Regions from separate parts of the Pseudoalteromonas sp. SWYJZ19 genome, predicted to be linked through region 4. Evidence: predicted binding sites of a transcription regulator. Region 4 holds the regulator's gene; each other region holds the start of a gene.
What was found. The regulator sigma-54, encoded in region 4, starts transcription at its own class of promoters, with help from an activator protein. The targets are predictions, from matches to a motif close to GTTGGCACGNNNNTNGNNT.

Region 1 (3,608 bases), on a different contig from region 4:
TTATTAGTGCTATTTACGCCTACTTTTTGGCGTGGATAAACGAGCGGCTTAAGTTTTAAATTACGAACTATTGGGAAAGGGATATGCCAACAAATTTAGAAAAGCTAAAGCATATAAGTGTAGGCAGCTTAGTCGACCTAGAAATATTAACACCTACAAGCAGTAAGCGTGTTAAAACTGAATTAGTTGGTTTACTCGATAAACAGTTTATTATTTTAAATTATCCCAATGCAAAGCGTTTACCTGCGGCGAGTGACTATTTACGTGATGGCGTAATGGTTGTTGTAAGAGCGCTTATTGAAGGTAGTGGTGGGCAAGTTATTGCGTTTCGCCAGCAAATTATGTCGGTAGCCTCTCATCCCGCTAAACTCGTGTTTATAAACTTTCCAAAGCAAGTGCAGTTATTTGCGCTACGCTCACAAACACGCATACCTACCTTATTACCTGCAAAGCTAAAGCTAAGTGACGATAGGGTACTTGAAGGCCTTATTAAAGACATTTCACTCACTGGTGTAATGTTTGATATTAGAGGCGATCAGCAAGTTGAAAGTATTAAAGATATGCAATGCACTGTCGTACTTAATAGCAGTGATAAAGATTTTGAAGGTGAAATTTGCAGTGTTAAAGAGCATGCCGCAGGCGTGCACTGTGGAATTAAGCTACTAGCAAGCGAGGATGAAATGAAAGCCTTTATGAAAGAGCATTTTATAGACCCTTCTGCGCTTGAGCCTACCGTTGAATAAATAGGTTTTCGCTTATTTGCAACAAAAAGGCATTTTATGTCAGTATTTATAAAATGTTTTTTCTCTCTTTCACAATTAAAATTATTATTTAAATAAAACAATTGATTACGTATTGTTTTTTACAGCTTGTTTTTTGTTATTAAAGCTACCTCGTTAAAATTTATCTCAATTATTATTTTAAATCCCTCCTTTTAAAACCGTACATTTAAAAATGTATCTTTTTATATAAACATAACTATATGTTTTTAATGACTTTAATGTCATCTCTTTAAAACGTGTTGCTAAAGGGCAACAATAACTATTCTAAAAACGCCTTCTTGTTGTACGTTTTATATTTAACTTATTGAAAATTAATAGCTTTTAAATGTTGGCATCTAAGTTGTAATAGTCTAAGTGTACTGAACGAAATCGTGATTCAAAGTGAAATACTTAATCGCACACACATAAATTTGAAGGATACATATTATGAAAAGCATTAATAAAACTTTAGCACTTATCGCTATTGCATCTTCTTCAGCCGCTTTTGCTGCAACAGATTTTGACACACTGGATGTAGACGGCAGTGGCACAATTAGCCAAGCAGAAGCATCAGTAGATGCAAAGCTAATGAGCATGTTTTCTGAGCTTGATACTGACCAAAATGGTGAGTTATCAAAAGAAGAATTTTCAGAAGCTTAATTAAAAAGTATTTATCCTGAGTTGCCAAAGACACCTAAGTAGGCAAGGGAGCTTACGAAAGAGGATAACAAGGAAGTGAAAAATTACGTTTTAAGTTAAACGAAGCAATTTTTTTGATAGAACATTGAAGGATTAAGTTATGAAACATTTAAATAAAGCATTAGCACTTATAGTACTAGCATCTTCTTCCGCTGCATTTGCAGCATCAGATTTTGACAGCCTTGATATCGATGGTAGCGGCACAATTAGCCCAAGCGAAGCGGCAGTCGATACAGATTTAATGGCTGAATTTATTGAGCTAGATACCGACGGTAGCGGCGAGCTTTCTAAAGAAGAATTCGCTAATTACTAATTAATCTTTTCAGATTAAACATTTTTCACAGTCAGGGATCTTTGAAAAGGACTTCCCATATTACTAGGAATATTATTATGAAAACATTAAATACAACACTTGCAGTTATCGTTTTAGCATCTTCATCAGCAGCATATGCCGCAGTAGATTTTGCCTCTTTTGATGCAGATGGTAACGGTGCTATTACAATGGAAGAAGCGAAGGTTAACCCTCAGCTTGTAAAGATTTTTGATGATTTGGATACTGATGGTAATGGTGAAATCTCTAAAGAAGAGTTTTCAAAAGTACAGTAATCAATATTTAAGCATACTCCATTAAAGCCGCCTTAATCAGCGGCTTTTTTGTGTATTAAATTAACTAATTAGAGTAACTAGTTAAAGGAATATAGCACTTACTTGGAATAGTTTTTCTACAACGGTAATGTGTTTTTTGTCGATTAAAAACATGATGACATGATCGCCCGACATAATAATTGTATCATCGTGAGCTATCAACACATCGTCATTACGTACTATTGCCCCAATGGTTGTACCTGCAGGAAGTTTTATGTCGGCAATCGCACGACCAACCACTTTAGATGTGTTTTCATCACCATGAGCAACCGCTTCAATGGCTTCTGCTGCGCCTTTACGCAGTGAATACACGTTAACAATATCACCACGGCGTACGTGCGTTAATAACGCTGATATAGTTGCTTGTTGTGGCGATATGGCAATATCTATTTCGCCGCCTTGTACCAAATCAACGTAAGCTCCACGTTGAATAAGTACCATGGTTTTTTGTGCGCCCATACGTTTTGCAAGCATGGCCGACATAATGTTTGCTTCATCGTCGTTGGTTACGGCAATAAATACATCGACTTGTTCAATATGCTCTTCTGAGAGCAGTTCTTGATCAGATGCGTCACCACAAAAAACGACCGTGTTATCGAGCATTTCTGAGAGTTGCTCGGCACGTTCTTTACTGCGTTCAATTAGTTTAACGGTGTGATTTTTTTCAAGTGAGCGGGCAAGGCCTGCTCCAATGTTACCGCCACCAGCTATCATAATTTTTTTGTACGAACGCTCAAGTTTTTGTAGCTCGTTCATTACTGCGCGTATATGTTTTGTAGCGGCAATAAAGAATACTTCGTCATCGGCTTCAATAACGGTGGTACCCAGTGGTTTTATTGCTTTACCTTGACGATAAATAGCAGCAACACGAGTCTCTACATTAGGAATATGTTCTTTAAGTGCAGATAACGCATAACCTACTAATAAACCCCCATAGTAAGCTTTTACGGCTACTAACGAGAGCATGCCATCAGCAAACTGCAATACTTGCAGAGCACCAGGGTAGTCAATTAGACGGCGAATATACTTAGTGACCAGTGCTTCGGGAGCAATGTAATGGTCGATAGGTAAATCATCGTTTTGAAATAGTTTTTCACGGTATTTTAAATATTGCTCCGAGCGAATACGGGCAATTTTAGTGGGCGTTTTAAAAATACTGTACGCCACTTGGCATGCAACCATGTTCACTTCATCTGAACTGGTTACCGCTATAATCATATCGGCATCTTCAGCGCCTGCACGGCGTAATACATCAGGATGCGCACTGTGGCCCATAACCCCTTGTAAGTCGTACTTATCTTGAAGTTCACGTAATCGGTTACCGTCTATATCAACAACGGTAATTTCGTTTTGTTCGCCAACTAAGTTTTCAGCAAGCGTAGCACCAACTTGCCCGGCACCGAGTATAATTATTTTCATTATTTACCCGTGGTATTGATCATAATTTAATTAAAAAAATAGCCATTTAATGTTTCATAAATGGCTAACTATTTAGTGTACGGC
Region 2 (3,608 bases), on a different contig from region 4:
AAAATATCGCACTGACAGAATACATAGCCGCAGCACCACCAATGGGGCTAAACAACTCAGAAATATCCCGTAGTAATGCCACTAAGCAACTCCACAGTAATATTGCAGCGACTCCATATAGTGTATATTTATTTTTGCTTATAAAATCCATTTGCCAACCCAAAAGTACTACTCGTAAATTTGAAACTAAACTAACAGTAATTATTTAATTAAACAATTAAAGTTAATAGCTTAAACCTCTCGCCTGTTTTTAACATCCACCCTTTTTAGTAATTGACCTTTTGGTCAGTAAAGCTACAATCAATCAATACGTTAAACACGCAAACTCTATAATGACCACACAAATAAAACCAAATAAAAAAGAAGTGACACGCGAGAAAAACCAAAAATTAATTTTAGATGCCGCCGAGCAATTGTTTTCGCAATTAGGTTACGACGGAGCAAGTATGAGCATGGTTGCTAAAGAAGCGCAGGTGCCAAAAGCTAATATTTTGTATTACTTTAAAAGTAAAGATGGTCTGTACGAGTCTGTGATCGACCGCATAATAGCTAACTGGAACTTGGGGCTTGATAACGTCACAATTAATGACGATCCAGCTACCGTGCTTTATAACTATATTAAAAGCAAAGTAATACTGGCCGTAGACCAACCAATGCAATCTCGCTTATTTGCCAGTGAAATACTGCGCGGTGCACCTTATTTACAAAACTACTTTAGAACCAATACCCGCCCTTGGGTTAAACAAAAGGTTGATGTACTTCAAGCATGGATGGATGCAGATAAAATGGATAAGGTTGACCCGTACCATTTGCTCTTTACTATTTGGTCTACCACGCAATATTACGCCGACTTTCAGGCTGAGGTTTTACTTGTAATGAACAAATTAGAGTACGACGAAACCGATGTGGCACAAATTACGCAGTCAATTGCCCACATAATTTTAAAAGGTATTGGTCTTAAAGTACCTGAGCAAAGCGAGACTTAACCCATGACACCCTTTACTACACCCGATTTATTTGACGATCATCGCGATAACGTACAAGTTGCAGACAGTGGTCTTTTACACTTTGGCAAAAAAACCACATTTTATGGCAAAGTAGTGACCGTTACCTGCCCAGAAGACAACTCATTTGCCGCCGATATACTGCATGAAAATGGTGAAGGTAAAGTATTAGTTATAAACGGGTTTGCGAGCAAACGCTTTGCGTTTATAGGCGACATTATGGCTGAGCGTGCCCTAAATAATGGCTGGGAAGGCGTAATAATAAATGGCTGTTGCCGAGATATAGAAATACTCGCCACGATGAACTTACCTGTAATGGCGCTAGGCTCTACACCGCGTAGTACCTTAAAGCGTGGCTTTGGTGATAAAAACCAAACTATTGCAATGCTTGGCACCACTATCGAACCTAACGATTGGGTTTATGCCGATATTAACGGTTTAATCATCAGTAAAACACCCCTTATTTAGGACTTAAAACCATATAAATAAAGGCCAACTTGGTGCACCTGCGCACCAAATTGGTCTGTTTTAACTCATTTCAATGCCATTATTTTTACAGCTCTCATTTATAAACCTCATACAACCCACCAAAACCTGACCAATTGGACAGGATTTTAATTTATGGCATTCCTCTTGCTTAGGTTTTAAACAATATAATAAGCTAACCGATTAAAAAGCGGATCAGGCTCTGTAAAATAAAAACAAGATGTTACGCAGTGGGCTGAAAAATAATAAAAATTAATCTGTCTTTTTAATCACCCTAAATCTGGACTGCTTGGTCAGATTTTTTATAACGAGTGGTGATATGAGTACCAAAAATAATAATACGCCCGGTATTTTTTGTGACCATGGTCCTAAAGCATGGCAAACACATTACCAAGGCACACTTATTAATAAGCGCCTTGTGGTAAAAGATGTATTTGCTATTAAAGGCGAGCATAACAGCGCTGGTAACCCACACTGGCTTAAAACAGCTAAACCGGCACAGCAAACATCCAGCGCCATAAACAAATTAATGAGTGAAGGCTGTAATTTTACAAGCTTTACCCATACCGATGAGCTGGCGTACAGCCTAGAGGGAAATAACATTCACTATGGCGCTGCTCAAAACCCTAAATTAAAAGGGCATGCTTGCGGTGGCTCAAGTATGGGGTCGGCGGCTGCAGTTGCTGCTAACTTAGCCGATATTGGCTTGGGCACCGACACTGGTGGCTCAATTAGAATACCCGCCAGCTATTGTGGTTTATATGGCATAAGGCCAAGCCATAACGTGATTGAAAAAGATGGCCTAATACCCTTGGCTCCGCCTTTTGATACCATAGGTTGGCTTACCCAAAGCGCAGAGCTATTAAGCGATGTAGGTAATGTACTGCTACCAAATCAAGCTATTAATAACGTTAATACCTTAGTTATTTGTGAGCCGTTATTTGAACTCGTTGACCCTGCTTTAAAAGCTCCACTTAAACAATTGCTTGAAAAAACCAAACCTAATTTTAAGCACCATAAAGAATTTGAACTACCTAACAGCAGCTTACTAAACGAACTTGCTGATAGTTTTAGAGTACTGCAAGGGCGAGCAATCGCAAAAACGCATAAAGATTGGCTTCAATTGCAGGGGCAACTTCCCCAGTTTGCTCTAGCAATTGCGGCACGTTTTAATATGGCGCTTGCCCTAACCGATCAAGAAGAACAAGAAGCACTAAAAGTACAGCACGAGTGGCAAGCAATCGTCGCTAAAAACCTAAATACAAACAGCTGTTTATTTTTGCCAACCACACCTACAACCGCACCTAAATTAGGCGCCGACAAAAGCGCCTTACGCATGCAAATTATTACACTTTCGGCAATTGCAGGGCTTAGTGGCTCAGCGCAAGTGCATTTACCGCTGGCTGATTTAGCAAATGATCATCCGTATGGTTTTTCATTAATGATGACCCACGGTAACGATAAAAGCCTACTTGCTTGCGTTAAGCACCTAGCTGAACACTTTAAACAGGACACACCGGCATGACCACACACAATATTGCATTTACCGCGTCTCATTTTTCGGCAACAGAGGCGGGTATAAATATACTAAAACAAGGCGGTACAGCTACCGAGGCTATGGTAGCCGCAGCAGCTGCTATTAGCGTTGTATATCCACATATGAACTCAATTGGTGGCGACAGCTTTTGGCTTATCGATAATCCCAATCAAAAAACACCCACCGCTATTGACGCCTGCGGCCGCGCAGCAACTAATACAACACCCTATAACTCGCACACGCAAATACCAGATCGCGGCGGATTAAGCGCACTGACTCAAGCGGGCACAATACGCGGCTGGCAAAAAGCGCTTGAGCTTGATGAACACGCAGCACTGCCACTTTCAAAAATTTTAGCGCCCGCAATAAAACTTGCTCGCGAGGGCTTTACCGTTACAAAAAGCTTGCAAGCAGGCTGCGAAAAGCTAGCCGCTGCTAACAATACCAATGACGCATTTAAAAACCTCTACATACCCAATGGCAAGCCCTTGCAAGCGGGTCAGCATTTTAAAAACCCTAAACTTGCAGCAACATTTGAGCACTTAGCAAAACAGGGTTTAAACGTATTTTATGAAGGTGCA
Region 3 (3,608 bases), on a different contig from region 4:
ATGGTCGCACTTAATGAAAGTGAGCTGGATGTAAGCTTACCAGAGCCAGATATACAAATAGTCGGTAATAAAACGGCATTGGCCAGTGCTATTCAAAATCTTGTGCACAATAGTATTCAAGTTATTGGCGGCGGCGCAAAAGTAAAAATAAGTGCACAAAGAGATTTAAAAGATTTAGATATGGTTCGTATTAGTGTGAGCGACAATGGCCCAGGTGTTGATTTAAGCCAAAGCGATAAAATTTTTGAACCATTTTTTACTACAAAAAGTCAGGGCACAGGTTTAGGGCTTGCGGTAGTAAGTTCGGTAGCTAGTGCGCACCAAGGCCGTGTTGATGTGACCAATAATACGCAGGGTGGTGCCTGCTTTAGCTTGTTACTGCCTATTAAGGCAACATCTAAATTAGAGGGATCATTATGAGTAACACTATTTTAGTTGTCGAAGATGACGCTGGGCTTCGTGAAGCCTTAATAGATACCCTTGAAATATCGGGTATTGAATGTGTTGCAGCGAGCAGTGCTGAGCAAGCAATGTTACTGCTTAAAAAAGATCAATTTTCGCTTGTTGTAAGCGACGTGCAAATGGGCGCAATGAGTGGCCTTGATTTACTACGCAGTATTAAATTAAACCACCCTGATTTACCTGTATTGATGATGACGGCGTACGCCACAATTGACGATGCGGTAGAGGCCATGCGCCTAGGTGCAATTGACTACATGGCTAAACCATTTGCACCTGAAGTGCTGTTAAATATGGTGAGTCGTTATTTGCCTGAAAAAGCAAAAGAAACCGACGGCCCCATTGTTGCCGACCCAACTAGTATTCAATTATTGGAGCTTGCAAGTAAAGTAGCACGCTCTGATGCAAGTGTAATGGTACTTGGCCCAAGTGGTTCAGGTAAGGAAGTACTCGCTCGTTATATTCATGATAAGTCGAGCCGATGTAATGAGCCATTTGTGGCGATTAACTGCGCGGCTATTCCTGAAAATATGCTCGAAGCCACTTTATTTGGTTATGAAAAAGGGGCTTTTACGGGGGCGATTCAAGCATGTCCGGGTAAGTTTGAGCAAGCACAGGGCGGGACTATTTTACTTGATGAAATTACTGAGATGGACTTAGGGCTACAAGCAAAGCTGTTACGCGTACTGCAAGAACGTGAAGTAGAGCGTTTAGGGGGTCGTAAAACAATCCAGCTCGATGTACGTATTTTGGCAACCAGTAATCGTGATTTAAAAGAAGCCGTGTCTGAAAATCAGTTTAGAGAAGATTTATATTACAGGCTTAATGTTTTTCCACTAATGTGGCGACCATTGTGCCAACGCCCTGGCGATATTATTGTATTGGCTAAGCATTTAATTGAGCGCCATATAAGTAAAAGCAAAGAGCCCATGGCATATTTAGATAAAGCTGCTGAGCAAAAGTTATTGGCTCATGCGTGGCCTGGCAATGTGCGCGAACTTGATAACGTTATACAGCGTGCACTTATATTGCGAAGTGGCGATACAATAAACGAGCATGCTATTTTTATCGAAAACTTAGTATCTAATAACTTTGTTATGGAGCCATCATTGGCACCAGCGCAAACAGTATCGCCAACAGAATTAGCTCACGCAGATAAAGGCGTTGATAAAAGCACGCTAAGCTCTGCATATTATGATGAAAAATTGCATGCCGAGGATGAGCCTAAGCAAGGTTTACTAGCGGCAGATACCGGTAGCTATAAAGATGAGCTTAAAGACAAAGAGCATCGCATTATTTTAGAAACTCTTGCGCGTTGCCAAGGCAAGCGTAAAGACGTTGCCGAAACGTTGGGCATAAGCCCACGAACTTTACGTTATAAACTAGCGCAAATGCGCGATTTAGGTATTTCACTTCCTGCATAACCTCCTATAAACCCTAAGTTTGCAGTGCAAGCTTAGGGTTGTCAAAACTCTGACTAACACAAATTAAAGTTAACCTATTGTATTTTAATGATTAATTATTTGGCATGCTTTGTGCTTTATTACTTATAAGAGTTCACTGCGTGTCAGAGATAAATTATGAAAATTCAAAACAGTGCTGTATTTCAAGAAATGCAATCAATGGCTTTAGAAGCCGGCCGTAATAATCAAATAAATAAATTGCCGACTCAAGTTCAACCTACTTCTACTTCCCAGTTTGGCGACATGCTAAGTGATGCACTAAATTCAGTGCACGGATTACAACAAGATGCCGCTCAAAAAGTAACAGCAGTTGAGATGGGTGATCGAAGTGTATCGCTTGCTGAGGCGATGATTGCTTCTCAAAAATCGTCAGTTGCTTTTGAGGCTACAGTACAGGTTCGTAATAAACTTGTTGAAGCTTATAAAGAAATCATGAACATGCCTGTTTAATTAGGTAGTGGAGAATTATTGTGGCGCAATCTAACCAATCTACAGACCTAGCACTTGCTGGTGGCGGTATTGACCAAAGTGGTGGTGATGATCAACAAGAACAAAAGTCAGGCTACTTAAGTGCTTTAAATGGTGTTGATGTATTGCGCCAAGTAACATTGGTTATAGCATTGGCTATTTGTTTAGCTATCGCGATTTTTATTATTATTTGGGCTCGTCAGCCAGATATGCGCCCGTTAGGCAAAATGCAAACTGAAGAGCTTATTCAAACGCTCGACTTTTTAGATGCGCAACAAATTGAATATCAACTAGATGGCAACGTTGTGTCGGTTGATGAAAGCGAATACCAAAATATTAAATTGTTAATGACCCGCGAAGGGTTAGAGCAAGGGCCAGCATCTGGCTCTGATATAATTATGCAAGATATGGGCTTTGGTGTAAGCCAACGCTTAGAGCGCGAACGCCTAAAACATGGCCGTGAACAGCAATTAGCACGGACCATTGAAGAGCTTAATAATATTACTCGCGCTAAAGTATTGTTAGCCATTCCTAAAGAAAACGTATTTGCCCGCAGAGAGAAAAAACCATCCGCTACAGTTGTATTAACACTCAAACGTGGACGCTCACTTGACCGTGAAGAAGTAGACTCTGTTGTTGATATGATTGCTTCGGCAGTACAGGGTTTAGAGCCTATGCGAGTTACTGTTACCGATCAAAATGGTCGATTACTAAATTCAGGTTCGCAAAGCTCATTAGCAGCACGCTCTCGTAAAGAATACGATTTAGAACGTAAGCGCGAACAAGAGTACCTTGAAAAAATAGACAGTATTTTAATACCGGTTGTTGGGCTTGCAAACTATACAGCTCAAGTTGATTTGAGTATGGACTTTAGCTCGATTGAGGAAACTCAAAAGCGTTATAACCCAGACCTACCAGCGGTTAGAAGCGAAACCACATTTGAAGAAAATAACATTGGCGGCCTAGCTGTTGGTATTCCAGGTGCGCTTACAAATCAGCCACCGTTAAACTCGAACATTCCTGAGGTTGCGGGGCAAGGTGGTGCAGGCACAGCTACATCACCAACACGCAGCCACAAAGAAGCAACGCGTAATTATGAACTCGACACTACAATTTCTCATAAGCGCCAGCAAAGTGGTGTAATACGTAGAATAAGCGTATCAGTTGCTGTTGACTACATTGCTAAAGTGGGAGAAAACGGTGAAACAACCATGACTC
Region 4 (3,608 bases):
CGTGAAGTTGTCAAAAACGTCGGCCTTGAAGTAAAAGCAGGCAGTATTGTTGGTTTACTTGGTCCTAACGGCGCAGGTAAAACCACCACGTTTTATATGATTGTGGGACTTGTACCTAGCGACAAAGGTAAAATCTCTATCGATGATAACGATATTACTCTTTTACCTATGCATAGTCGTGCTAGATTAGGCATTGGCTACTTACCACAAGAGTCTTCAATTTTTAGAAAACTGACTGTTTATCAAAACTTAATGGCAATTTTAGAAACACGCAAAGAGTTAAATAAACAAGCCCGAGAAGACACGCTCGATAAATTATTAGATGAATTTAGCATACAACACATTCGTGATAGCCAAGGTATGGCATTATCGGGTGGCGAACGTCGCCGCGTGGAAATAGCACGTGCGCTGGCAGCCGATCCTAAATTTATATTATTGGATGAACCATTTGCAGGTGTTGACCCGATTTCTGTATTAGATATAAAGAAAATAATAGAACATCTCAAAAATCGTGGGATTGGTGTATTGATTACCGATCATAATGTAAGAGAAACCCTTGATGTTTGTGAAAAAGCCTACATTGTTTCTCATGGGGAGCTGATTGCATCAGGTACTCCAGAACACGTATTAAATGATAAAACAGTACGCGATGTTTACTTAGGCGAGCAATTTAGGCTGTAACATTTACGCCATGTCTTTAAGCATCTGCTAGTATTAATTATAACAACATAAAAGGATTGTTAGAGATACATGAGGCAATCACTACAGCTGCGCATGGGCCAGCAACTTACAATGACTCCACAGCTGCAACAAGCTATTCGTTTGTTGCAACTCAGTACATTGGATCTCCAGCAAGAAATACAAGAAGCTCTCGACAGCAACCCGCTATTAGAGGTTGAAGAACCAGACTATTCCGAAGACGCTGCAGGTAAAAACGAGCAAAAAGCTGATACCGATGACATAACTGTTAGCGCATCTGCCGATGATGCTCCAAGCGAATACGAACAAGATAGTGGTGAAGCACTTGCAAAAGACACGCTAAGTGACGACATGGCTATGGATGTTAGCTGGGATGAGTACATGAGTGCCGCCCCTGCAGCATCATCAGGTCCAATGCCTGAAGACGAATCAATATACCAAGGCGCCTCAACAGAGACGCTTCATGAGTATTTAATGTGGCAATTACAACTAACGCCATTTAGCCCTACAGACGAAGCCATCGCTATTGCGATTGTAGAAGCAGTTGATGATTCAGGTATTTTAACACTAAGCTGCGAAGAGATTTTAGAAAGCTTTAATCAAGAAAACGAAGAAGATAACGAAGTCGAACTTGATGAAATTGAAGCAGTACTAAAGCGCATCCAACTGTTTGATCCTGTCGGTATTGCTGCACGTAGTTTACAAGAGTGTTTGTGTATTCAGCTTAACCAGTTTGATAAAGAAACACCTTACATTAATGAAACAAAAATGATTTTAACCGAGCATATTGATTTATTAGCTGCTCGTGACTATCGTACATTAATGAAGAAAACTAAGCTCAAAGAAGAAGAGCTTAAGGAAGTAATGACATTAATACATACTCTTAGCCCTAAACCTGCAGATACTATTGTAAGAGAAGAATCTGAGTATGTTATTCCTGATGTGTCAGTTAAAAAAATTAAAGGCCGCTGGGTTGTTGAGTTAAACCCAGACAGCATGCCTAAAATTCGTGTTAATAGCCAATACGCGGCAATGTCTCGCACTGTAAAATCCAGTGGTGACAGCCAGTTTATTCGCTCGCATTTACAAGAAGCTAAATGGTTTATTAAAAGCTTAGAAAGTAGAAACGACACGCTATTAAAAGTGACAAATTGTATTGTTAAGCAACAACAAGGCTTTTTTGAACACGGTCCTGAAGCCATGAAACCAATGGTTTTAAATGATGTTGCTGAAATGGTAGAAATGCACGAATCAACAATTTCGCGCGTAACAACCCAAAAGTATATGCACACACCCCGTGGTATATTTGAGCTTAAATATTTTTTCTCAAGCCATGTAAGCACCGAAAACGGTGGTGAATGTTCATCTACAGCAATCCGTGCGCTTATCCGAAAATTAATCGCAGCAGAAAACTCAGCAAAACCATTGAGTGATAGCAAAATAGCGGATATATTGGCTGAGCAAGGAATTAAAGTAGCGAGACGTACAATCGCAAAATACCGCGAATCTCTGGCTATTCCACCGTCAAATCAACGTAAAAGTTTGATTTAAGACGCAAAAAAAAGAGGGTAATGCTTATGCAACTAAACTTAACTGGTCGTCACGTAGAATTAACCGATTCACTAAGAGACTATATTAATACCAAATTTGCGAAGCTAGAAAGACACTCTGATCATATTAATAATGTTCATGTCATTCTCGATGTAGAAAAATTAAATCAAAAAGCAGAAGCCACCATACACGTAAGCGGTGCTGAGCTATTTGCCTCTACAGAACATCAAGATATGTATGCCGCCATTGACTCGTTGATCGACAAGCTCGATCGACAAGTAATTAAACACAAAGAGAAGCTTGCTCGACACTAATATGATGAAATTAAGCTCACTTATATGCCAGGACTGCAGCAAAGCTGCGGTCCTTTTTAATAGCAAAAAAAGAATTTTAGAGTTCATTAGCGAACTTGCTCACGACAAACTTCCGTATTTACCGCAACAAGATATTCTTAATGCTTTAATGAGCAGAGAAAAATTGGGTAGTACAGGTATAGGGCGTGGCATTGCCATTCCTCATGGAAGAATGAGCGGTGCAGAAGAGCCTTTGGCTTTAGTACTCGTTAGCGAAACTCCAATAAATTTTGATGCAATCGATAATCGCCCTGTTGATATTTTCGTCGCACTCATCGTACCAGATGGCGATAACCAGCAGCACTTAAAGACTCTAGCAACCATTGCTGATAAACTAAACAACAAAGATTTTTGTAAACAGTTACGCAGTGCAAAATCAGATGCTGAGCTTTACCAAGTTATTGTCAATCAATCATAGTTTTATAAAGGGTGTTAAATGGAGTTAATTATCATAAGCGGCCGTTCTGGTTCTGGAAAGTCGGTTGCTTTACGCGTTGTAGAAGATTTAGGTTATTATTGCGTAGATAATATTCCAGTTAACTTGCTTCCTTCATTAGTTCGCAGTGTGTCTGATAGCTATGATAAAATTGCTGTTAGCATTGATGTGCGTAACATCCCTAAACAACAAGATGAATTTAACGATATTCTTGAATACTTGCCTGGCTTTGCAAAACCTACGTTATTTTATTTAGATAGCGACGACCAAACATTGATCAAACGTTTTTCTGAAACTCGTAGATTACACCCACTATCAATTGACTCGTTGCCTCTTGATTTAGCCATCAAAAAAGAAAAAGAATTACTTGATGTATTAATCACCCGCGCCGACTTTATGATAGATACAACTGATTTGAGTGTTCATCAACTTGCTGAATCTATTCGTGAAAAGATTTTAGGTAAAAAAGATAAGCAACTGATTGTCACATTTGAATCGTTTGGTTTTAAATACGGTATACCAAAAGAAGCAGATTACGTATTTGATGCACGCTTTTTACCAAATCCACA

Region 1: a site for sigma-54 is predicted at 1,110-1,128, ahead of I6F45_RS18405 (EF-hand domain-containing protein). Genes of this name have one in related genera too.
Region 2: a site for sigma-54 is predicted at 1,625-1,643, ahead of I6F45_RS17445 (amidase family protein). Genes of this name have one in related genera too.
Region 3: a site for sigma-54 is predicted at 1,982-2,000, ahead of fliE (flagellar hook-basal body complex protein FliE). Genes of this name have one in related genera too.

What each region holds. Positions count from the first base shown of each region.
Region 1 covers NZ_JADYXI010000024.1:7,990-11,597, reverse strand. Annotated here, with positions in the region: gene I6F45_RS18415 (TrkH family potassium uptake protein) at 1-39, shown strand, start outside; gene I6F45_RS18410 (flagellar brake domain-containing protein) at 84-743, shown strand; gene I6F45_RS18405 (EF-hand domain-containing protein) at 1,209-1,421, shown strand; gene I6F45_RS18400 (calmodulin) at 1,561-1,773, shown strand; gene I6F45_RS18395 (EF-hand domain-containing protein) at 1,851-2,066, shown strand; gene trkA (Trk system potassium transporter TrkA) at 2,148-3,524, opposite strand.
Region 2 covers NZ_JADYXI010000021.1:13,071-16,678, reverse strand. Annotated here, with positions in the region: gene yddG (aromatic amino acid DMT transporter YddG) at 1-151, opposite strand, end outside; gene I6F45_RS17455 (TetR/AcrR family transcriptional regulator) at 333-986, shown strand; gene I6F45_RS17450 (putative 4-hydroxy-4-methyl-2-oxoglutarate aldolase) at 990-1,472, shown strand; gene I6F45_RS17445 (amidase family protein) at 1,810-3,015, shown strand; gene I6F45_RS17440 (gamma-glutamyltransferase family protein) at 3,012-3,608, shown strand, end outside.
Region 3 covers NZ_JADYXI010000008.1:44,353-47,960, reverse strand. Annotated here, with positions in the region: gene I6F45_RS09920 (sensor histidine kinase) at 1-420, shown strand, start outside; gene I6F45_RS09915 (sigma-54-dependent transcriptional regulator) at 417-1,883, shown strand; gene fliE (flagellar hook-basal body complex protein FliE) at 2,040-2,372, shown strand; gene fliF (flagellar basal-body MS-ring/collar protein FliF) at 2,393-3,608, shown strand, end outside.
Region 4 covers NZ_JADYXI010000002.1:183,037-186,644, reverse strand. Annotated here, with positions in the region: gene lptB (LPS export ABC transporter ATP-binding protein) at 1-681, shown strand, start outside; gene I6F45_RS02715 (RNA polymerase factor sigma-54) at 751-2,250, shown strand; gene hpf (ribosome hibernation promoting factor) at 2,277-2,564, shown strand; gene ptsN (PTS IIA-like nitrogen regulatory protein PtsN) at 2,569-3,021, shown strand; gene rapZ (RNase adapter RapZ) at 3,040-3,608, shown strand, end outside.